Regions from separate parts of the Streptomyces sp. NPDC111656 genome, predicted to be linked through region 3. Evidence: riboswitches for the same ligand, from Rfam matches in the RefSeq annotation. Region 3 holds a riboswitch; each other region holds the start of a gene.
The links. A riboswitch is a leader RNA that binds a small molecule or an ion and turns the genes downstream of it on or off. The one in region 3 is predicted to bind cyclic di-AMP.
Positions count from the first base shown of each region.

Region 1 (7,345 bases), on a different contig from region 3:
CAGCTGAGGCAGGCTCCGGCGGCCTGACAGCGACCGAGCACCGCCTGGCCAACGGCCTGCGCGTGGTGCTCTCCGAGGACCATCTGACCCCGGTCGCGGCGGTGTGCCTCTGGTACGACGTCGGCTCACGGCACGAGGTCAAGGGTCGTACCGGCCTTGCTCACCTTTTCGAGCACCTGATGTTCCAGGGCTCCGGCCAGGTGAAGGGCAACGGCCACTTCGAACTGGTGCAGGGCGCGGGCGGCTCCCTCAACGGAACGACCAGTTTCGAGCGCACAAACTACTTCGAGACGATGCCCACCCACCAGCTGGAGCTCGCCCTCTGGCTGGAGGCCGACCGCATGGGCTCGCTGCTCGCCGCGCTCGACGACGAGTCCATGGAGAACCAGCGGGACGTCGTCAAGAACGAGCGGCGGCAGCGCTACGACAACGTGCCCTACGGCACCGCTTTCGAGAAGCTGACCGGGCTCGCCTACCCCGAGGGCCACCCGTACCACCACACCCCGATCGGGTCGATGGCGGACCTGGACGCGGCGACCCTGGAGGACGCCCGCGCCTTCTTCCGCACCTACTACGCGCCGAACAACGCGGTGCTCTCCGTGGTCGGGGACATCGACCCGGAGCAGACGCTCGCCTGGATCGAGAAGTACTTCGGCTCCATCCCCGGGCACGACGGCAAGCCCGCCCCGCGCGATGGCTCGCTGCCCGCGGTCATCGGCGAGCAGCTGCGCGAGGTCGTCGAGGAGGAAGTCCCGGCGCGCGCCCTGATGGCCGCCTACCGGCTCCCGGAGGACGGCACGCGCGCGGCCGACGCGGCCGACGTGGCGCTCACCATCCTCGGCGGCGGCGAGTCGTCCCGGCTCTACAACCGGCTCGTACGCCGCGACCGCACCGCCGTCGCGGCCGGGTTCGGCCTGCTGCGGCTCGCCGGAGCGCCCTCCCTGGGCTGGCTGGACGTGAAGACGTCCGGTGACGTCGAGGTCCCGGTGATCGAGTCCGCCGTCGACGCGGAGCTCGCCCGGTTCGCCGAGGAGGGCCCCACGGACGAGGAGATGGAGCGCGCCCAGGCCCAGTTGGAGCGCGAGTGGCTGGACCGGCTGGGCACGGTCGCGGGCCGCGCCGACGAACTGTGCCGGTACGCCGTCCTGTTCGGCGACCCGCAGCTAGCCCTGACGGCCGTACAGCGCGTCCTGGACATCACGGCCGAGGAGGTCCAGGAGGTCGCAAAGGCCCGCCTGCGCCCCGACAACCGCGCGGTGCTCGTGTACGAGCCGGTCGCTGCCGACACCACCGAAGAGGACGAGGAGGCGGCGAAGTGACCGAGCTCGCCACCATGGACTTCCACCCGCAGCCCCAGGCGGGCCGGCCCAAGCCCTGGGCCTTCCCGGCGCCCGAGCGCGGCACGCTGGACAACGGCCTGACCGTGCTGCGCTGCCACCGCCCCGGCCAGCAGGTCGTCGCCGTCGAGGTGCTGCTCGCCGCGCCGCTGGAGGCCGAGCCCGCGGGCCTCGACGGCGTCGCCACGATCATGGCGCGCGCCTTCTCCGAGGGCACCGACAAGCTCTCCGCCGAGGAGTTCGCCGCCGAGCTGGAGCGCTGCGGCGCCACCCTCGACGCGCACGCCGACCACCCCGGCGTACGGCTGTCGCTCGAAGTGCCCGTCTCGCGCCTGCCCAAGGCGCTCGGGCTGCTCGCCGACGCCCTGAGGGCACCGGCGTTCGCGGACAGCGAGGTCGAGCGGCTGGTGCGCAACCGGCTCGACGAGATCCCGCACGAGACGGCCAACCCGGCCCGGCGTGCCGCCAAGGAGCTCTCCAAGGAGCTGTTCCCGGCGACCTCGCGCATGTCGCGCCCGCGCCAGGGCACCGAGGAGACCGTTCAGAAGATCGACTCGGCGGCCGTACGCGCCTTCTTCGACAAGCACGTACGTCCCGCCACGTCCGCCGCCGTGATCGTCGGCGACCTGACCGGCGTCGACCTCGACGCGCTGCTCGCCGAGACGCTCGGCGACTGGACCGGTTCGTCCGCCGAGCCGCGCCCCGTGCCGTCGGTGGCCGCCGACGACACCGGCCGCGTGATCATCGTGGACCGCCCCGGCGCGGTCCAGACGCAGCTGCTCATCGGCCGCGTCGGCGCCGACCGGCACGACCGTGTGTGGCCCGCCCAGGTGCTCGGCACGTACTGCCTCGGCGGCACCCTCACCTCGCGCCTGGACCGCGTCCTGCGCGAGGAAAAGGGCTACACCTACGGTGTGCGGGCATTCGGCCAGGTCCTGCGCGCCGCGCCGGACGGAACCGGTATCGCGATGCTCGCCATCAGCGGCTCCGTGGACACCCCGAACACCGGCCCGGCCCTCGACGACCTCTGGAAGGTGCTGCGCACCCTCGCCGCGGAGGGCCTGACGGACGCCGAGCGTGACATCGCCGTACAGAACCTGGTGGGGGTGGCGCCCCTCAAGTTCGAGACCGCGGCGGCCGTCGCGGGCACGCTCGCGGACCAGGTCGAGCAGTACCTGCCGGACGACTACCAGGCGACGCTGTACCAGCAGCTCGCCGCGACCGGCACCGTGGAGGCTACCGCGGCCGCCGTGAGCGCCTTCCCGGTGGACCGTCTGGTGACCGTCCTCGTCGGCGACGCCGCGCAGATCCAGGAGCCTGTCAAGGCCCTCGGAATCGGTGAAGTGACCGTCGTTCCGGCGGAGTAGAGGTTCAACGGAGCGTGACTCCGTGGGGCCCGGGTGACTGCAGAGTCGCCCGGGCCCCTTTTTGATCGGGTTTTCGCTCGGGTTCTCGCTCGGACTTCACCCCCAAGATGTCCGTATTGGTAGGGAGGTTGCCCGTCTGCCCTGTGGCATGCACTACAAAAGCCGTGATCCGTTTGTTGATTGAAAGACGCCCCGTCTAGCGTCGGTGCGGCTGTTCGTCAGGCAGTGCGCCGCGCCCGCGGCACCGGACAGTCATCGCCGAGTCCCCGTACGGCGCGAGCCAGGGGAGCCGGGGACCCACACGTAGTCCCTGGGGTGAATCGGACGCCCTCCCTGGAGGGAGTCCGTAGGAGACCTTCCTGCTCCGAACCCGTCAGCTAACCCGGTAGGCGAGAGGGAAGGAAAGGATCAGCCCCTACATGGCGTTCACCTGTGGCCCCGGGAAACACCGCCGTCCGAGCCGCGTGAAGCGCTCCACCACGAACGCCGTCGGCGTCGCCGCGCTCACCACCACCGGTGTCATCGGAACCCTGGCCGCCCCGGCACTCGCCGCGGACGCCTCCGTCGAGCAGACCGGGCTGACCCAGGCCGTCACCCTCGGCGACGACGTCGCCGCCCAGATCGACGCGCAGGCCGCCGCCCAGCAGCGCGCCGCCGACGAGGCCGCCGCGCGCAAGAAGGCCGAAGAAGCCGCACGCAAGAAGGCCGCCGAGGAGGCGAAGAAGGAGCGCGAGGCCAAGGAGCGTGCCGCCCGCGCCGCCGAGCGCAAGCGCCTCAACACCTTCGTCCTGCCGATCACCGGCTCGTACATCTCCACCGGCTACAAGACCGGCGGCAGCCTCTGGTCCTCCGGCAGTCACACGGGCGTCGACTTCCACGCTGCCTCCGGGACCTCGGTCCACGCGGTCGGCTCCGGCACGGTCGTCACGGCCGGCTGGGGTGGCGCGTACGGCAACCAGATCGTCCTGAAGATGCACGACGGCACCTACACGATGTACGGCCACCTGTCGTCCATCGGTGTCTCCGTGGGTCAGACGGTCACCCCGGGCCAGCAGATCGGCCTCTCCGGCTCCACCGGGAACACCACCGGGCCGCACCTCCACTTCGAGGCCCGTACGACGGCGGAGTACGGCTCCGACATGGACCCGGTCGCCTACCTCCACTCGCACGGCGTGAACGTCTGACGCTCGCACACCCCGAACGCCTGACGACCGGCGTCAACACTTCCGAAGCCCCGGCTCCCCCAGTCGGGGCTTCGTCGTTTCGAACGGCTGTCTGTCCAAAAAATATCCATGGATTCCGGCCCGCCATCGGAAATTCCGGTTCTCTGCAATAGAGTCGCTGAACAAGCGTCAATCGACCGCGTTTCGCGGGGATTAAGGCGGAGGTCCGGTCATGCGCATTCCCGCGCACTCGGTATGCACGGCGATCCGTGACGACATCGTCGCGGGTGTCTACGAGCGCGGCAGCCGGCTCACCGAGGAACTGCTCGCGCGACGCTACGGCGTCTCGCGGGTCCCCGTGCGCGAGGCCCTGCGCACGCTGGAGGCCGAGGGCTTCGTCGTCACCCGTCGGCACGCGGGCGCGTGCGTCGCGGAGCCCACCGAGCAGGAGGCCGCGGACCTGCTCGAGATGCGCATGCTCCTGGAGCCGCTGGGCGCCGCGAGGGCCGCGCAGCGGCGTACCGAGGCGCATCTCAAGGTGCTTCGAGGTCTGGTCAGACTGGGGCAGGAGCGGGCCAGGAGGGGGAACAGCGAGGATCTGCGCTCGCTCGGCGGCTGGTTCCACGAGACCCTCGCGCAGGCCTCCGGGAGCCCCGCGTTGACCTCCACGCTGGCCCAGTTGCGGCACAAGATCGCCTGGATGTACGCGGTCGAGGCGCCGGCCAATCCGGCGGAGTCCTGGGCGGAGCACGGCGGGATCGTGGACGCGGTGGCGCGCGGCGACAGCGAGCGGGCGCGGGCCGTAACGGCGCTGCACGCCGAGCGTGCGACGGTCGCGCACCGGCTGCGTTTTCCCGGCGGGGGAGATCGTCCGGAGCGTGTGAGGACTTCGCAACGTCCCGTAAACATGACGGGCGTGCGTCATTAACACCGGCACCGTATACAAAGAGGGGTAATTCGAGGGGGATTATTTCTGCTGCCCGCAATGGGGAAAAGCGAAGGGCCCGCCCGATGTTTTCGGGCGAGCCCTTCGAATGCGTGCGGGGCGGGGTCTCTTGGTGCGAAGACCACTCCCGCCATCAATTGAGGAACCCCGATCGAGGGCTCTTTCAGACGGTCTCGGGGAGCTCCTCGAGACCCTCCGCCACCAGCTTCGCCAGCCGGTCGAGCGCGGCGTCCGCGCCCTCGGCGTCGGAGGCGAGGACGATCTCCTCGCCGCCCTGGGCGCCCAGGCCGAGGACCGCCAGCATGGAGGCCGCGTTGACGGGGTTGCCCTCCGCCTTGGCGATCGTCACGGGGATACCGGAGGCCGTGGCCGCCCGGACGAAGATGGAGGCGGGACGGGCGTGGAGGCCCTCGGCCCAGCCGACGTTGACGCGGCGCTCAGCCATGTGATGCTGCCCTTCAGGTGTTCAGGGTTGTCTAGACCAGTGTTCCACAACGTGAAGCGAGTCCGGGCGGGGTGTTGTTCCCGTCCCGAACTCCGCGTCGGATCCCGGCCTGGATCCGACTTCGGTGCCCCCAGCCTGCCTCGCGCCGTTGTCGGACGCGAGCCGTACTCTGGGGCCCATGCAGACCTCGTCGGACCGGCACGAGTACCCCTCCCACTGGGAGGCCGACGTGGTGCTGCGCGACGGCGGCACCGCCCGCATCAGGCCCATCACCGTCGACGACGCCGAGCGGCTGGTGAGCTTCTACGAGCAGGTCTCGGACGAGTCGAAGTACTACCGCTTCTTCGCGCCCTACCCGCGCCTGTCCGCCAAGGATGTCCACCGCTTCACGCACCACGACTTTGTGGACAGGGTGGGACTCGCGGCCACGGTCGGCGGCGAGTTCATCGCCACCGTACGCTATGACCGTATTAATGCTGATGGTCGGCCCGCCTCGCTACCCGCGGACGAGGCCGAGGTCGCCTTCCTCGTGCAGGACGCCCACCAGGGGCGCGGCGTCGCCTCGGCCCTCCTGGAGCACATCGCGGCCGTCGCCAGAGAGCGCGACATCCGCCGTTTCGCCGCCGAGGTACTGCCCGCGAACACCAAGATGATCAAGGTGTTCACGGACGCCGGGTACCAGCAGAAGCGGCACTTCGAGGACGGCGTCGTACGCCTGGAGTTCGACCTCGAACCCACCGACCGCTCGCTCGCCGTGCAGCGTGCGCGGGAGCAGCGCGCCGAGGCGCGGTCCGTACAGCGACTGCTCGCGCCCGGCTCGGTCGCCGTCATCGGAGCGGGCCGCACCCCCGGCGGGGTGGGACGCAGCGTCCTCGACAACCTGCGCGAGGCCGGGTTCACCGGGCGGCTGTACGCCGTGAACAAGGCACTCCAGGAGAAGGAGCTCGGCGGCGTCCCGGCCCACCGCTCCGTCCGCGACATCGCCGAGCCCGTCGACCTCGCGGTCGTCGCCGTGCCCGCGCCGTACGTCCCCGAAGTCGTCGCGGAGTGCGGCGAGCACGGGGTGCAGGGCCTCGTGGTCGTCTCCGCCGGGTACGCCGAGAGCGGCCCCGCCGGACGCGAGCGCCAGCGCGCACTCGTCCGCCAGGCGCGCACGTACGGGATGCGCATCATCGGACCGAACGCCTTCGGGGTGATCAACACCTCACCCGAGGTGCGCCTCAACGCCTCGCTCGCGCCCGAGATGCCGCGCCCCGGGCGGATAGGTCTGTTCGCCCAGTCCGGCGCGATCGGGATCGCGCTGCTCTCCCGGCTGCACCGGCGCGGCGGCGGCGTCACCGGTGTGACCGGAGTGTCCACCTTCGTCTCCTCCGGGAACCGGGCGGACGTGTCCGGCAACGACGTACTCCAGTACTGGTACGACGACCCGGACACCGACGTAGCCCTGATGTACCTCGAATCCATCGGCAACCCGCGCAAGTTCACCCGGCTCGCCCGGCGGACGGCGGCCGCCAAGCCGCTGGTCGTGGTCCAGGGCGCGCGGCACGCCGCCGCTCCCCAGGGGCATGCCGTACGGGCCACCCGGCTGCCGCATGCCACCGTGTCCGCGCTGCTGCGGCAGGCCGGGGTGATCCGGGTCGACACGATCACCGAGCTGGTCGACGCCGGGCTTCTGCTGGCCCGCCAGCCGCTCCCGGCCGGCCCCCGGGTGGCGATCCTCGGCAACTCGGAGTCCCTGGGGCTGCTGACCTTCGACGCGTGCCTCGCCGAAGGACTGCGACCGCTTCCTCCGCTGGATCTGACCACGGCGGCCTCGGCGGAGGACTTTCACCGGGCGCTGACGAAAGCCCTCGCCGATGACAGGTGCGACGCCGTGGTGGTGACCGCCATTCCGGCGGTGGGGGAGACGTCGGCCCAGGACACGGCCCTGGCGGAGGCCCTGCGATCGGCCTCGGCCTCGGCCCCGGCGAAGCCGGTGCTCGTGGTGCACGTCGAGCTCGGCGGGCTCGCGGAGGCCCTGTCGGCGGCGGCCAGCACCGCACCACAGGCGGCGTCCACCGCACCCGGCGCGAGCCAGGCACCCCGTC
Region 1 covers NZ_JBVKCA010000037.1:44,020-51,364, reverse strand. The annotation lists gene ACZ7M3_RS49500 (M16 family metallopeptidase) at 1-1,319, shown strand, start outside; gene ACZ7M3_RS49495 (M16 family metallopeptidase) at 1,316-2,704, shown strand; cyclic di-AMP (ydaO/yuaA leader) riboswitch at 2,951-3,111, shown strand; gene ACZ7M3_RS49490 (M23 family metallopeptidase) at 3,124-3,888, shown strand; gene ACZ7M3_RS49485 (GntR family transcriptional regulator) at 4,100-4,795, shown strand; gene ACZ7M3_RS49480 (HPr family phosphocarrier protein) at 4,977-5,258, opposite strand; gene ACZ7M3_RS49475 (bifunctional acetate--CoA ligase family protein/GNAT family N-acetyltransferase) at 5,437-7,345, shown strand, end outside.
Region 1: linked by a shared signal. The riboswitch ahead of ACZ7M3_RS49490 (M23 family metallopeptidase) and the one ahead of ACZ7M3_RS12645 (M23 family metallopeptidase) in region 3 are both predicted to bind cyclic di-AMP.

Region 2 (7,345 bases), on a different contig from region 3:
CGCCTGGAAGTTGCCGAGGGCGTCACGGAAGTCGAAGGAACCGGTGACCTTGTGGAGCTGGCCGCGAACGGCTCCGCCCGGGAACTCGGCGGTGTGCAGATTGGCGTAGAACGCCCCCGGGTCGTTCTTCAACCGTTCCAGCAGGGCGACGTCCTTCACCTTCACGGTGCCGACCACGTGGTGGTCCTTGATCCTGCCGAGCAGCTTGGTGAAGTCGATCTTGACGCCGCCGTTGGCGCCCTTGGCGCCCTGGTGGATGTGGAGCATGGTCGGCCTGCCGGTGTCGCGCCAGGTCACGGCGACGGACACCTTGTCCCCCTTGACCTTGATGAACTCCAGAGCCGCGCCGTCCTTGTCGCCGACGGCGGGGCCGCCCTGGACGGGCACCTCGTTGGCGCCACGGAGGCTGGTGGCGAGGATGGTGCCGCCGCTGCCGCCGACGACCCCGCTCTGCGCGACGATGGCCTGGTCGCCGTGCACCGAGTGGCTCATGCCGCCGTGGTCACTGTGGTGGCTGCCGCCTGCGGCGACCGCCGGGATGACGGCGGCGGCGACACCGGCCGCGGCCGCCACCGCGACACCGGCCATGATCAGGCCCTTGCGGCGCGTGTCCGACATGGCCTTGAACGTGACGTTCGATTCCATGATTCTTTTTTCTCCCCGTAATGCAGCTGACGCCCCCTGCGTCAGCTTCTGTGCGGGAGTACGGACCGATTCCTACTCTGGACTCAATCCAACAATGTGACGTGCGTCACAACGAGTATGACCTGCGTCGACACCCGGGGAGGGCGTACGCCAGCGGCCCGCCCCGGTAGCAGCTCGCTCCGGCAGTGGCTCGCTCCGGGCACCTATCCGGCCCGGTGCACCACCGCGTCCACCAGCTCCATGAGCGCCGCCTTCGCGTCGCACTCGGGGAGCGGGACGAGCGCGGCGCGGGCCTCCTCCGCGTACCGCACGGTGTCACGGCGGGCCTGCTCCAGCGCCGGATGCGCCCGCAGCAGGGCCAGCGCCTCCGCGTGCCGGTCGTCGTCCGTGAGGTCGGAGTCGAGCAGCTCGCACAGCGCGATGTCCTCGGCGAGACCGAGCCGCTCCGCCCGCTCGCGCAGCCGCAGCACCGGCAGCGTGGCGATGCCCTCGCGCAGGTCCGTACCGGGCGTCTTCCCGGACTCGTGCGAGTCGGAGGCGATGTCCAGCACATCGTCCGCGAGCTGGAAGGCGACGCCCAGCCGCTCCCCGTACTGCGTCAGTACGTCCACGACCGTCTCGTCGGCGCCCGACATCATCGCGCCGAACCGGCACGCCACGGCGACCAGCGAGCCGGTCTTGCCGCCGAGCACGTCGAGGTAGTGGTCGACCGGGTCGCGCCCGTCGCGCGGCCCCGCCGTCTCCAGGATCTGTCCGGTGACGAGCCGCTCGAACGCCTCGGCCTGGATACGGACGGCCTCGGGCCCGAGGTCGGCCAGGGTGTGGGACGCGCGCGCGAAGAGGAAGTCGCCGGTGAGCACGGCGACCGAGTTGCCCCAGCGGGTGTTCGCGCTGGGCACGCCGCGCCGCGCGTCGGCCTCGTCCATCACGTCGTCGTGGTACAGGGTGGCGAGATGGGTCAGTTCGACGACCACGGCCGAGGGCACGACACCCGGCGCGTAGGGGTCACCGAACTGCGCGGCGAGCATCACGAGCAGCGGACGGAACCGCTTCCCGCCGGCGCGCAGCAGGTGCTGCGCGGCCTCTGTGATGAAGGGGACCTCGCTCTTGGTGACTTCGAGCAAGCCCTCCTCCACAGCCGTCAATCCGGCCTGGACATCGGCTTCGAGAGCCTGGTCCCGCACGCTCAGCCCGAACGGCCCGACGACGGTCACGAGAGGTTCTCCTGTCTGCTGACGATCACATGGCGAACTCGGTCGATCATTCGGTCGATGACACGGTTTGTCGATGTGTCGCTGCCATCACTCAAGTCAGCGTATCCGGTCACGTTTCGATCACCACGAGCGCCCACCGTCCCCACTGCCGACTTCCTCCCGACTTCCCTCTCCCCCGCCACCTGATGTCCCCCGAGCGGCAGACAGTCCCACACCTGGGCGGTACGGGATCACGGGCGGTATGTTCTTGATCGGTCGATACGACCGGATATGACCGTGATGAGCATGCACATCCGTACGTCCTTCTCTCACGAGACGACTCACGAGGATCTGTGGATCCCGCTCCCGGACGGCACCCGCCTGCACGCGCGCGTGTGGCGCCCGCTGGCCGACGCGCCCGTCCCCGCTTCCTCGAATATCTCCCGGACCGGCTCACCGACCGGACCGCGCCACGCGACTGGCGGCGCCGCCCCTGGTACGCGGGCCACGGCTACGCGTCCGTCCGGGTGGATGCCCGCGGTCGCGGCAAGTCGGAGGGCGGGCCGACGGACCCGTACGGGGAGGACGAGCGGGCCGACGGACCCGTACGGGGAGGGCGAGCGGGCCGACGGGGTGAAGTGATCCACCGGCTGGCGGACCGGCTCTGGCGCAGCGGCGCGGTGGGCATGTTCGGCATCCCTCGGGGCGGCTTCACCTCCCTCCGGATCGCGGCCCTCGCGCCCGAACCGCTCAAGGCGATCGTCACGGTCTGTTCGACCGACGACCCCTATGACAACGACGGGCACCGCATGGCAGGTTCCGTCCTCGCCGTCGAGACGCACGCCCGGGCGGCCACGGCGCTCGCCGACGCCGCCCGTCCGCCGGATCCTGCGCACGTGGGCCAGGTGATGTGGCGCGGCATGTGGGTGAAGCGCCTGGAGACGGTGGAGCCGTTCATCCATACGTGGCTATAGGTGGCTGTACGTGGCTGTCCCACCCGACCCGGGACGCGTACCGGGCTCCACGCCGGTGTGTGCGAGGACGGGGGAGCGCGAGGACGGGGGATACGGAGGGATCCGGACCGGGGCCTGCCGCCGGGCCCGGCGATCGGCTTCCTCCAGGAGACGCCGGGGTGGTGGGACCACTGGCTCGGGCCGGCCGATACGAGCGCCGCCGAGCCCAATCCCGATCCCGATCCCGACCCGGACCCGGACCCGGACCCAGACCCAGACGCGATCGGCCATCCCGACCTCGGCGCGATCAACAATCCCGGCCCCGGCGCGACCGCCGATCCGGACCCCGACGTGAACGACGATCCGGACCCCGACGTGAGCAACCGTGACGTCATGACGCAGCCCCTCCCGCGCTCCTACGTCATGGCCGCGCGCCCCCGGCGACGACGTACCCGCCCCTCCCCGGCCGCTGGGTGTGGCGACACCGCCTGGCCCTCCCCCTCCGTGACCCCGATCGCGTACGCGCTGCGGGCGCACCGGTGCCGGTGCGCTCCCCTCAGCACACGGGGGTGGACGCGGGCCGTTTCCGCCCCGTCGGGAACGACGCGGACCTGCCGCCGAACCAGCGGGAGGAGGACGCGAGGTCGACCTGCTTCGAGTTCGAGATCCCGGGGGGCCTGGTTCCTGGGGGCGCCCCAGGGTCCGCCTCCGCCGACGTCGCTGCCGACGGTTCCTCGACGCTGGTGACCCGGGGTGCTCTGAACCTGTCAGCGCGCTACGGCCCCGACCAGGCGGTCTCCTGGAAACCGGGCTCTACGGAGGACGTGGTTTTCGACCTGACCGCCATCGGCTACGCGTTCCCGTCCGGCCACCGCATCCGGCTCTCCCTGTCCTCCGCCCACTGGCCGTGGATCTGACCCCGGCCGGGCTCGGCGGTGGGGTTCGCCCTGGACCCGGCGGGCAGTTCCCTCGAACTTCCGGTGCGAGCAAGGGAGTCGGACCCGGGACACGTACACCATCGACGTCGATCCGTCCGCACCGCCCGGAGCCGCCCTGGGACGCCCGGGTCGAGACACGCTCTGAACTCAGCTGCGACGTCCGGGAGTTCGCCACCTCGAACGAGCTGATCCGCAAGGACGGCAACGCGGTGGTCTTCCATCGGACGTGGGAGAGAAGAATCCCCGGGCCGAGGCAGTGGCGAGGGGCAACAGGGCCTATGCGGGGCAGGAGTTCGAGCCCCGCCCGGACCCGATGTGCCACGAATTTCCCGAATACCGGGCCTGCGGCCTCTACTTCAAGCCCAACGTCGGCCGGCTCCCTGACGACGACCTCGACACGGACCTGTCCGCATGGGAGGTCCGTCCGGCTCCGCCCGCGAGCTCACCGGCCTGGACACTCGAAGCGTGATGTCCGATTTGCCGCCAGTGCCGCTTTATTTCTGCTTGGTCGCGTGAATTGGGTCACTCCCATACAGGGTGGGCTCTTTATCCCCTCTTGACGACTTCCCCTTTGCATAAGGCAAGTTGAGTGTCACGTTCCGGATTAATCGGGCATTTTCTCCCTCCTATCGCCCAGGTGAAAGCGATCTACACCGGGAAATGAGGGCTTGTTCCGGACATGTGCTCTCGCATACGTTCACGTCAATCCGGACGGACCGCCCAATCCTGCCGCCGACCGGAACAACCCAGCCACCCACACACACGCACGGCAGGAGCGGGGGACCCAGGTAAGCCGCCGATCCGGACACCGGAACGGCTAGGGGTGAAGTCGCACACACCGTGCGGCCGGGCAGCTCCCGCCCGAACCCGACAGCTCACTTCGCAGGCGCCGGAGAGGAATTCGCCATGTCCGCACGAGGCAAGCACCGCAGCTTCAAGATCCACGGCATGCTCACTCGGGGCATCCTCGCCGCGGGAATGGGCGGAGTCGCACTCGCCCTTCCGCTCGTGAGCGCGACCTGCGCGCAGGCCGCCACGGCCACCACCACTGATGTCCAGCTCATCACGTACAAGGTGGTCCCGGGCGACACCCTGGCCAAGATCGCGCAGAAGTACCCCAAGAGCGGCGGCGCGGCGAAGCTGTACACCGCCAACCGCGCGGTCATAGGCCCCGACCCGACGACGCTCCGTCCGGGCCTCACCCTGACCGTGGGCACCAGAACCGTCAAAACCCCCACCAAGAAGACCCCGGCGAAGACGGCGCCCACCACGTCGAAGACGTACGCGAACAACCTCGACGGATGGATCAAGCACTCGCTGGACATCATGGCCCGCAACAAGATCCCCGGCACCTACAACGGCATCCACCGCAACGTCATGCGCGAGTCCTCCGGAAACCCCCTGGCCATCAACAACTGGGACTCCAACGCCAAGGCCGGCATCCCCTCCAAGGGCCTGCTCCAGGTCATCGACCCCACGTTCAAGGCCTACCACGTGCCGGGCACGTCGATGAACCCCTACGACCCGGTCGCGAACATCACGGCGGCCTGCAACTACGCGGCGCACAAGTACGGCTCGATCGACAACGTCAACGGGGCCTACTGACAGGACTGGTGGGGCTGGTTGGGCCGGTAGGGCTGGTACGACTGCCGGGGCTGATGCGGCTGATACGGCTGATGAGGTCGGAGAGACTCGGAGAGCCCCCGGGACCCACCGGGCTCTCCGGACTCCCGGAACCGATCCGACCGGCACGGAAACAGCCGCTCCAGCACCACCGCGATCCCGTCGTCCTCGTTCGACAGCGTCACCTCGTCGGCCACCGCCTTCAGCTCCGGATGGGCGTTGGCCATGGCGACCCCCCGGGCGGCCCAGTCGAACATGGGGATGTCGTTGGGCATGTCGCCGAAGGCGATGGTGTCGGCGGGAGTGAGGCCGAGGTGGGTGGCGGCGAGCGCCAGACCGGTTGCCTTGGTCACGCCGCATGGCTGGAGTTCGACGGTCCCGGGCCCCGACATGGTGACGGTGGCCAGCGAGCCCACCACACCCCGGGCCGCCGAGGCCAACTCGTCGTCGGACAGCGACGGATGGCGGAGCAACACCTTGCTGATCGGCTCCGTCCACAGTTCGTCGCGGTGGCGCACTCGTACCGCCGGAAGCGTCGGATGCGGCATCACGTACCCCGGCTCGATGAGCGTCAGCCCGTCCACGCCGTCCTGGTCCACCGCGGCGTAGAGCAGTCCGACTTCCGCCTCGATCTTGCCGAGCGCGGTCTCCGCGAGTTCCCTGTCCAGGGTCACCGACCACAGCAGCCGGTCTGCCGCCGCGTCGTACAGCTGCGCCCCCTGCCCACACACCGCCAGCCCCGCGCCGCCGAGTTCGTCGAGCAACGGTCGTACTCTCGGCGCCGGGCGCCCCGTCACGACCAGGTGTCGGGCGCCCGCCTCGGCCACCCTCCCCAATGCGGCCCGGGACCGGTCGGAGAGGGTGTCGTCGCCGCGGAGCAGCGTTCCGTCCAGGTCAGTGGCGATAAGTGAATATGCAGTCGGAGCGGCCATGATCCGAAGAATACGGATCGAACGACTCGTCGGCCCGGCGGGAACCGGACGACGTCCGGTATCCCGTCAGCAACTGCGTTCACCGTACGGGGCGTACTGGGCGTACAAAGTGCACTTCCGCCCCCGCTCACCGAAGCGGGCGATACGAAAAGACTCCGAGCGGAATGTCACTCCAGAGGATGACGCGGCTGCGGTGACTGTGGCCGTCTGAGCCCAACACGAGCTCCGACGCGGCGGGTTGGGCCCCGCCCATGGCGTGGCCCACCGGTCACCGACCCCTCCGGCCGTACGGACCCCGGTCACCTCATGCGTGCGCGCCCGCCAAGTGCTTGGCCAGCCGCGGCGAAGCGAACTCCGTACCGCACACGAACCGCATCACCGGCCCGTACGAAGCCGCCGCCGGCAACCCCGTGAAGTACAGCCCGGGCACCGAGGAGCAGTACCCCGCACCGAGCTTGGGAGTGCCGCGGCTCACCGCGAGTGCCGTACGCAACTCGTGTCCCAGGAAGTCCATCGCGGCGATGTCGACGCGATATCCGGTCGCCGCGATGACATGGTCGGCGGCGAGCTCCTCGGCCCGTCCGCCCAGGGTCTGCACGGAGAGGACCGGACGCCCGTCGGAGACGTCGGCGCGAACGATCCCGGAAACCTCGCTGACCTCGACCTTGCCCTCGAAGCGGTCGCGCAGCCACCACGCCCCGAGGGGGCCGAGCACCCGGCGGACCAGGTAGTGCCGGGCCTCGCCGGGCAGATACCGGTAGGGATGCGGGTAGTAGCTGAGCGCCCACAGGGACCAGGCGCGCCCGAAGGGCGACTCGGGACGCAGCTTCGGCTGCTTCCAGGGCGGTGCGCCGAAGGCGACCCTGCCCCGTCCCCGGGACACCACCCGGACCTGCGCGCCCGCCTCCGCCGCGAGCGCCGCCGTCTCCAGCGCGGACTGGCCCGCGCCGACGACGATCAGTTCCTTGCCGGAGAACCGGGTGAGGTCGTGGTGCTGGGAGCTGTGCGAGACGGGGCCGGTGGGTGTGGGTCCGTCCGCCGCCGCGCCTCCTAGTTCGGGC
Region 2 covers NZ_JBVKCA010000002.1:869,938-877,282, forward strand. The annotation lists gene ACZ7M3_RS09555 (CHRD domain-containing protein) at 1-645, opposite strand, end outside; gene ACZ7M3_RS09560 (polyprenyl synthetase family protein) at 849-1,859, opposite strand; partial or broken gene ACZ7M3_RS09565 (CocE/NonD family hydrolase) at 2,145-3,974, shown strand; gene ACZ7M3_RS09570 (hypothetical protein) at 3,956-4,198, shown strand; cyclic di-AMP (ydaO/yuaA leader) riboswitch at 4,514-4,633, shown strand; gene ACZ7M3_RS09575 (LysM peptidoglycan-binding domain-containing protein) at 4,636-5,334, shown strand; partial or broken gene ACZ7M3_RS09580 (HAD family hydrolase) at 5,484-6,284, opposite strand; gene ACZ7M3_RS09585 (FAD-dependent oxidoreductase) at 6,589-7,345, opposite strand, start outside.
Region 2: linked by a shared signal. The riboswitch ahead of ACZ7M3_RS09575 (LysM peptidoglycan-binding domain-containing protein) and the one ahead of ACZ7M3_RS12645 (M23 family metallopeptidase) in region 3 are both predicted to bind cyclic di-AMP.

Region 3 (7,345 bases):
GCACCGTCGACGACGTAGCGCGGCGTGCCGTCGCTGCCCACGACGTAGTTGCCGTCGGCGATCTCGTCCTTGCCGTCCTGGTCGACGTCGACGGTCCGGGTCTGGTGGAAGCTGGTGGCGCCGCTGCCGGCCGGGACGACGTACTTCCAACGCCGGTTCAGCTCCGTGCCGTTGAAGTCCCAGGTGTGGAAGAGGATCCGGAAGGCTCCGCGTTTGGCGCCGACCCGGGTGACCAACTTCGTGACGAGGCTGGGGTGTAAGCCGTCGAGGTACGCGATGCCGAAGTGCCCGCCGGAGGGGCCGTCGGCGACGAGGTCGTCGGGCACGGGCTGCCGAGTGCGCTCGCTGCCCGTCTTCCCGTCGATCACCGAGATGAACTGGCTGGCGGGCGAGTCGGCGGTCACCTTCGCGCCGTCCGCGAAGGTGGTCCCGTCGGCCGTGTGCACCAGCACCTCGGCCTTGCCGTCGCTGTCGAGGTCGTACACGGTGACGTTGTCGTCGTTGCGGTAGCCGCCGATCGGCGTCGAGCCGCTGATCGCGGCGGGCTCGGGGTCGTTGGCGCCGTTCCCGCCGACCCGGGTGTACGAGCCCGGGCCGAGGTCGACGCGCCACAGCCGCGCGCCGGTGAGCGTGTACACCTCCAGGAGGTCGGGCTTGTCGCGGGTCTGCGCGAGCCGGCTGACGACGAGTTCGTAGCGTCCGTCGCCGTCGAGGTCGCCGGGCCAGGCGTGTTGCACGGTGTATCCGTCGGCGGCGGCCAGCGGAATCTCGGCGTAGCCCCGCACGAAGTCGAGCGCCACCGAACTCGGCTTCCGCTCATGGCCGTTGACGACGGCACGCACGGTGAAGGTGCCGGTGCCCCGGCTGTCGTCCTGGTACGTGGCCGACCGGGTGACCGGCGCCTGGTTGAGCCGCCGTCCGCCCTTGTACACGTTGAACGCGATCGCGTCTCCGGTGGGGGTACCCCCTGTTCGAGCGGAGCCGAGAACTTGGGGGAGCGCATACTCCGTGCCGAGTAACCGCCAGCTCAGGAAGGTTGCCTTGCCCGAGGGGACGGCGATCAGGCCGCGGTCCAGGTTCTCCATGATCCGGCGCGACGGCGGACGCAGTTCGGTGGCGTGCGAGGGCGCGGCGACCAGACCGGCCAGTAGCGCGCAGGCGGTGATGACGCCGAGTCTTCGAGGTCTCACGATGGCGTGCTCCTTGCGGTGGCGACTTCGGCCGCGATGTCGCCGCCGAAGACGCAGAAAGCGCTTACGGAGATCACTGTGGAGTCACTCTCGCACCGTGTCGAGGCCTCGTACGCCGGTGCCACACGACCGCAATGTGCCGATCATGAAAGGACCACGCCGGGACGCGTGGGGAAAGGCCGAGGGCCGGACCCCGCGATCGCGGGGTCCGGCCCTCGAAGACGTGAGAGGCACGGCGGACGTCAGCCGACGGCGACACCGTGCGAGCGAAGGTACGCGACCGGGTCCATGTCCGAGCCGTAGTTCGGGGTGGTGCGGATCTCGAAGTGCAGGTGCGGACCGGTGACGTTGCCGGTCGCGCCGGAGAGGCCGATCTGCTGACCCTCGGTCACGGTCTGGCCCGCCGAGACGGACAGGGCGGACAGGTGGGCGTACTGCGAGTACCGGCCGTCGGCGTGCTGGATGACGACCTGGTTGCCGTACGCGCCGCCCCAGCCGGCCGATACGACGGTGCCGGCGGCAATGGCCTTGATGGTGGTACCGGTCGGGACCACGAAGTCCACGCCGGTGTGGTAGCCGCTGGACCACATGCTGCCGGCGACCTTGTAGCCGGTGCCGATGGTGGCGCCCCCGACCGGCAGGGTGTAACCGGTGTTGGTGGCGGTGCCGGTGGCCCGGGTGGTGGCGGCCTGGGGCTTGGGCGCGTCCGCCGCGCCGGACGACCCGGCAGCCGACTGCGCCGACGATCGCGTGGACGTCTTGGCGGACGACTGCGTGGACGGCTTGGTCGACGGCTCGGTGTCGTCGGTCGACGCGGTCCTCACGCCGATCGTGAGCTTCAGGCCGGGGTGGATCATCGAGGGGTCGCTGCCGATGACCTGGCGGTTGTCGGAGTAGAGCTTCTGCCAGCCGCCACTGAGGTGCTGTCGCTCAGCGATCTTGGAGAGCCAGTCGCCGGCCTTCACCGAATAGGTCTTCGTCGAGGCCGTGGAGGTCGTCGCGGTCTTTTCCGAAACCGTCGCGGTCTTTTCGGAAACCGTCGCGCCGGAAATCGTCGCGGTCTTTTCCGGAGTGGATGAAACCGCGGCCGTCGGCGTCACGGCATGGGCACCGGCGGCCCCCATCAGCGGCAGCGCGAGGGCGGCGCCACCGGTTCCGGCCACGGCGATCGAGCGGGAGAAACGCTGGGACTTGGGTCGGCGGTGCTTACCCTTCGCGGGCATGAAGAATTCCTCTCCGGCGCCTGCGAGGTGAGCTGTCGGGTGCGGGCTGGAGATGCCCGGCCACGCGGCTGCGCGGCTATACCCCTAGCCGTTCCGGAGACCGGAACAGGCGTGGTACCTGTGGGTCCCCCGCTCCTGCCGGTTACCGGTGGGTGTGCGGATACCGGGCGGCGGCAGGATTGGGCGTCCGTCCGGATTGAGGGCGAACGTAAGCGAGATGGGGGCGCATCGCCAACCATGTGGCTTTTCTGTGCGCGTGCCTTTCTTGATCCATGCCGGAATTCCGGTCACCCTCCGTGGACAATGATCTCCCCCGCCCCTCAACCCGCCCGGGAATTCGGGCGGATCGAGAAAGCGGGCCGGCAACGCATCGTCACGAATATGACGCTGCTCACGCACGTCACACCACGGTCCTTCATTCCAGGGCCAGTTGGAATTAAGGCATCAATAAGGACAGAACGCTCACATGCGACGCAGTCGGATAACTGCCGCATCGAAGTCTCCGCGCAGCCCCGTCCGCAACCCGTGATGCAACAGCACCGCACCTCGGTGCACTTCGCCCGTTTCGCGGCATTCGTACGAGGCGCTCGCATCGAGCCCACGCAACCGGAGCGGGGCGACCGGCTCGCCGTGATGCTGCGCCTGGAGCAGGGCGAGGACGACGGTCTCATCGCCGCGGACGTACTGCACGGCGCTCAGCCCGCCCTCCGGAGGCCGCAGCCGGTAGAGGTCGCCGTGCTGCACGACCGGCCGGATCTCCTTGTAGAGGTCCACCCACTCCCGCGCCTCGACAAGCTCCGCCTCGCTCCAGTCGGCCAGGTCGCCGCCCACGCCCAGTACCCCAGCCATGGCGCTCACGAACCGGAAGCGCAGCGAGCTGATCCGACCGTTGAGCTGCGCGTTCGGACTGTCCGTGACCCAGGCGGCCATGATCCGGGCCGGGTGGATCTGACTGAAGCCGTGCTGGATGGCGAGCCGGTCGAGCGGGTCGGTGTTGTCGGAGGTCCACACCTGGTCCGTACGCGCCATGACGCCGAGGTCGATCCGGCCGCCACCGCCCGAGCAGGACTCGAAGGCGACCCCGGGATGCTCGGCGCGCAGCCGGTCCAGGAGCCCGTACAGGGCCTCCACGTGCTCGACCCACAGCTTCTGCGGGTATGGCACACCGGGCCAACCGGCGTCCGTGAAGCAGCGGTTGAAGTCCCACTTCACATAGTCGATCGGGGCACTCGAGAGCAGACCGTCGAGCTGCTCCCACAGGTACTCCTGGACATCCGGGCGGGCGAGGTTGAGTACGAGCTGGTTGCGGAACTCCGTCCTGGTCCGCCCCGGCTGGAACTGCACCCAGTCGGGGTGCGCGCGGTACAGCTCACTGTCCGGATTGACCATCTCCGGCTCGACCCAGATCCCGAACTGCATGCCGAGCGCGTGCACGTCGTCGGCGAGCGGCTTCAGTCCCTGCGGGAAGCGCTCCGGGTTGGGGGTCCAGTCGCCGAGCCCGGCGCGGTCGCTCGTCCGCGCCCCGAACCAGCCGTCGTCGACGACGAACAGCTCGACGCCCATCTCCGCGGCCCGCCGGGCCAGCTCCCGCTGCCGCCCCTCGGAGATGTCGAAGTGCGTGGCCTCCCAGGAGTTGAAGAGCACCGGCCGGTCCTGGTCCGCGTCCGGGATCACGTACGCCCGCTGGTAGGCGTGCCACGTCCGGCTCGCCGCGCCGAAGCCGCCGTCGCTCCACAGCCCCGCGAAGACGGGGGTGGTGAACGACTCCCCCGGCTCCAGACGCAACAGTCCGGAGTCGTCGTACCCCGCGCCGCCGGAGATCTGCACGCGCGCGTCGGGGAGTTGAGCCACGCAGATCCGCCACGAGCCCGACCAGCCCAGCGCGCACCCGTAGACCTCGCCGTTCTCCTCGCTCGCCCCGCTGTCCAGCGCGACCCACGGCAGGTGCTGGTGCCCGGTGTGCCCGCGGCGGCTGCCGATGACCTTCTCACCGTAGGTGAGGGGGGAGCGCGCGAGCCGGGACTCGGCCGCCCACCGCCCGTGCAGCTGGGAGAGGCGCCAACCGTCGCGCTCGGGCAGCGTCCAGGTCGCGGAGTCCGCGCGCAGCAGCTCCAGGGAAGGTCCTTCGTTGGCCAGGGTCACCCAGCGCTCGACGACGTCGCCGCGCATCCGGTAGTGCAGGGTGATGCCGAGCCCGTCGTCCGCGAAGCGCAGCCGCAGTTCGTCACTGTCGGCCTCGTGCGCCTCGAAACGCCATTCGGTGCCGCGCCGCTCCTGCGTCCGTACGGACAGGGCCGGACGTACGAAGCGGGGGCCGCCCTCGACGGGATACTCCTCGCGCCCGTCGAGCCGGGACTCGAAGGGCCGGTACGGCGGGCCGGGCAGGGCGGCCAGCGACTCGGCGTCGGCGAGGGTGATCCGGGGCCCCCAGTGGAGATGGAGCAGTTCGTCGAGGTCGGTCAGCCGTAGTGCGTAGCTGCTCGTGGGGCCCGAAAGAAGCCACGTACGACCATCTTCGCCGATTTCGATCATCAAACCCTCACAGATTCGAACAGCCGCGCTCAATCACCAACATCATCAACGGCGTCTCACCCGGGAGGCAACGGCTGTGGACAACTTCATTGCCTGAGGAACCCATGTCGTATCGTCGAAGGCGCGATCCCCGTCGGCGAGCGTCGCCGAGCAGCGCCGGCGGTCCAATGGGAGGAGCCCCCGTGACGCAGCAGGTCCCGTCGACCGAGCCGGAGCTGGCCGGAGTGCGCAACTTCCGAGACGTGGGCGGCCTGCCCACCGTGGACGGCCGCCGGGTGCGCTACGGACGGCTGTTCCGCAGCGGTCATCTCGCGCACGCCACGGAGGAGGACGCCGCGTTCCTCTCCTCCCTCGGACTGCACACGATCTTCGACTTCCGCAATGCCGCGGACCAGAAGCTGGAGGGTCCGGACGTCGAGCTGCCGGGTGTACGGAACGTGAACCTTCCGCTCACCGACCCTGCCGACGGCAGCGAGTTCTGGAAGATGGTCCGCGACGGCGACGTCGAACAGCTGCGCGGGCACCTCGGCGACGGCAAGGGGGCGAACCGGATGATCGGTTCCTACCGCACGATCGTCAAGGAGCGCACGGCCGAGCACTCGCACGTGCTGCACGCCCTGGCCGAGGACAGCGTGCCCGCGCTGATGCACTGCGCGGCGGGCAAGGACCGCGCGGGCCTCTCCATAGCCGTGACGCTCCTCGCCCTCGACGTCGAGCGCGACGCGATCGTGGCCGACTACCTGGAGTCGAACGCGACGCACCGCCGCTACAAGGTGCGCCGCAACGGCTCCTCGGAAACGGCCCGCTCCCCCGAGGTCATGGAGCTGCTCAGCCCCCTGTTCGACGCCCGCGCCGAGTATCTGACCGCGGCCTTCGAGACGATCGAGGAGACCTGGGGCGGCATCGACGCGTACCTGGAGCGGGGGCTGGGGGTCACGCCCGAGCAGCGGGAGCGGCTGCGCGAGCGCCTGCTGGACTGAAACGCGGCGGTCCGAAACCTGGGGCCTGAACCCTGGGCTACTGGTTCTGCCCGCCCAGCTCGAACAGCAGATAGATGAAGGCCGCGAAGAGATGGCCGACGGCGATGTAGATGAAGAGCCGTACCCACAGGGCGCGGGGGAACTTCTCGACCATGCGCCGCCGCGTGGCGGGGTCGACTGATTCCGTGGGCTCCGAGGGTTGCGTGGATTCCGTCATGACAGCTCTCCCATGGTCGGGTGCCCTGCCGCCGGGCCGAGGCACAGCGCGGCGGTGGGGCTCTGCAGCAGGGTGTGTACGAAGAGGAGTTCGGCCCCCGACTGATCGGCGGCCGCGATGCGGTGCGGGGTCAGCGAGTCGAAGTGCGCGCTGTCCCCGGGCGCGAGCACCTGGGCGGTGTCCCCGAGGCGCAGCCGCAGCCGCCCCTGGAGGACGTAGAGCCACTCCTCGCCGGGGTGGACGCGCACGATGTCGCCTTGCGAGCCGTAGGGGACGTGTACCCGCAGGGCCTGCATTCCGCGGCCCGGGGCACCGGCCTGCCAGTAGGTCCAGCCGCCCGCCTTCGTCGGCTCCATGTCGGCGGCCCGGACGATCGCGTCCCGTTCGGCGACCGTCTCGCCCAGCAGCTCCGAGACCGTCGTACCGTAGATACGAGCGAGTGCGAGGAGCATCGGCAGCGAGGGCTGGCGCTGTCCCGTCTCCAGTCGGGAGAGGTGGGCAGCCGAAAGGCCGGCGGCGCGGGCCGCGGCCTCCAGGGTCAGCGAGGCCCGGCGGCGCAGCGCACGCAGCTGCGGTGCGACGGCGGGCAGCGCCTCGGCTGCTGCGGACTCGGGCGGTGTGGCGGCCGCCCCCGACTCGACAGGGCTCATGACTCCATTGAGCCGCACCCTTGCCTCTCGGGCAAGTTTGTTGCCCCAGAGGCAAAGCAGCCGCCCCTGGTCGAGGCGGACCCGTACTTCGAGCCCGCCCCGCCTCTTCGTGCCGCAGGGCTAGCGGTTGGCGACCGCCTGCTTGACCAGGGTTTTTCCGAAGTCCCACATCAGGCCGCCGCCGCTGTGCGCGTCGTCCATCACGTCGGTGAAGGCCTCCACGAACCGGTCCACGTCCCGTTCGCCGATGATCAGCGGCGGGATCAGCTTGATCACCTCCAGGTGGTCGCCGGAGACCTGGGTGAGGATGCGGTGCCGCTGGAGCAGCGGGACGACGACCATCTGCGCGAACAGGCCCTTGCGCGCGGCCTGCAGCATGGTCCAACGACTGCGCAGCTTGAGCGACTTGGGCCGACCGAACTCGATGCCGATCATCAGGCCCCGGCCCCGTACGTCGCTCAGCAGCTCGTACTTGTCGATGAGCGCCGCGAGCCGGGACCTGAGTTGTTCTCCCGTGGCCCGAGCGTTGGCGACGATCTGTTCGTTCTCCATC
Region 3 covers NZ_JBVKCA010000003.1:530,734-538,078, forward strand. The annotation lists partial or broken gene ACZ7M3_RS12640 (rhamnogalacturonan lyase family protein) at 1-1,085, opposite strand, end outside; gene ACZ7M3_RS12645 (M23 family metallopeptidase) at 1,433-2,413, opposite strand; cyclic di-AMP (ydaO/yuaA leader) riboswitch at 2,416-2,574, opposite strand; gene ACZ7M3_RS12650 (alpha-galactosidase) at 2,876-4,945, opposite strand; gene ACZ7M3_RS12655 (tyrosine-protein phosphatase) at 5,128-5,925, shown strand; gene ACZ7M3_RS12660 (DUF6126 family protein) at 5,963-6,079, opposite strand; gene ACZ7M3_RS12665 (helix-turn-helix domain-containing protein) at 6,139-6,792, opposite strand; gene ACZ7M3_RS12670 (aspartate aminotransferase family protein) at 6,913-7,345, opposite strand, start outside.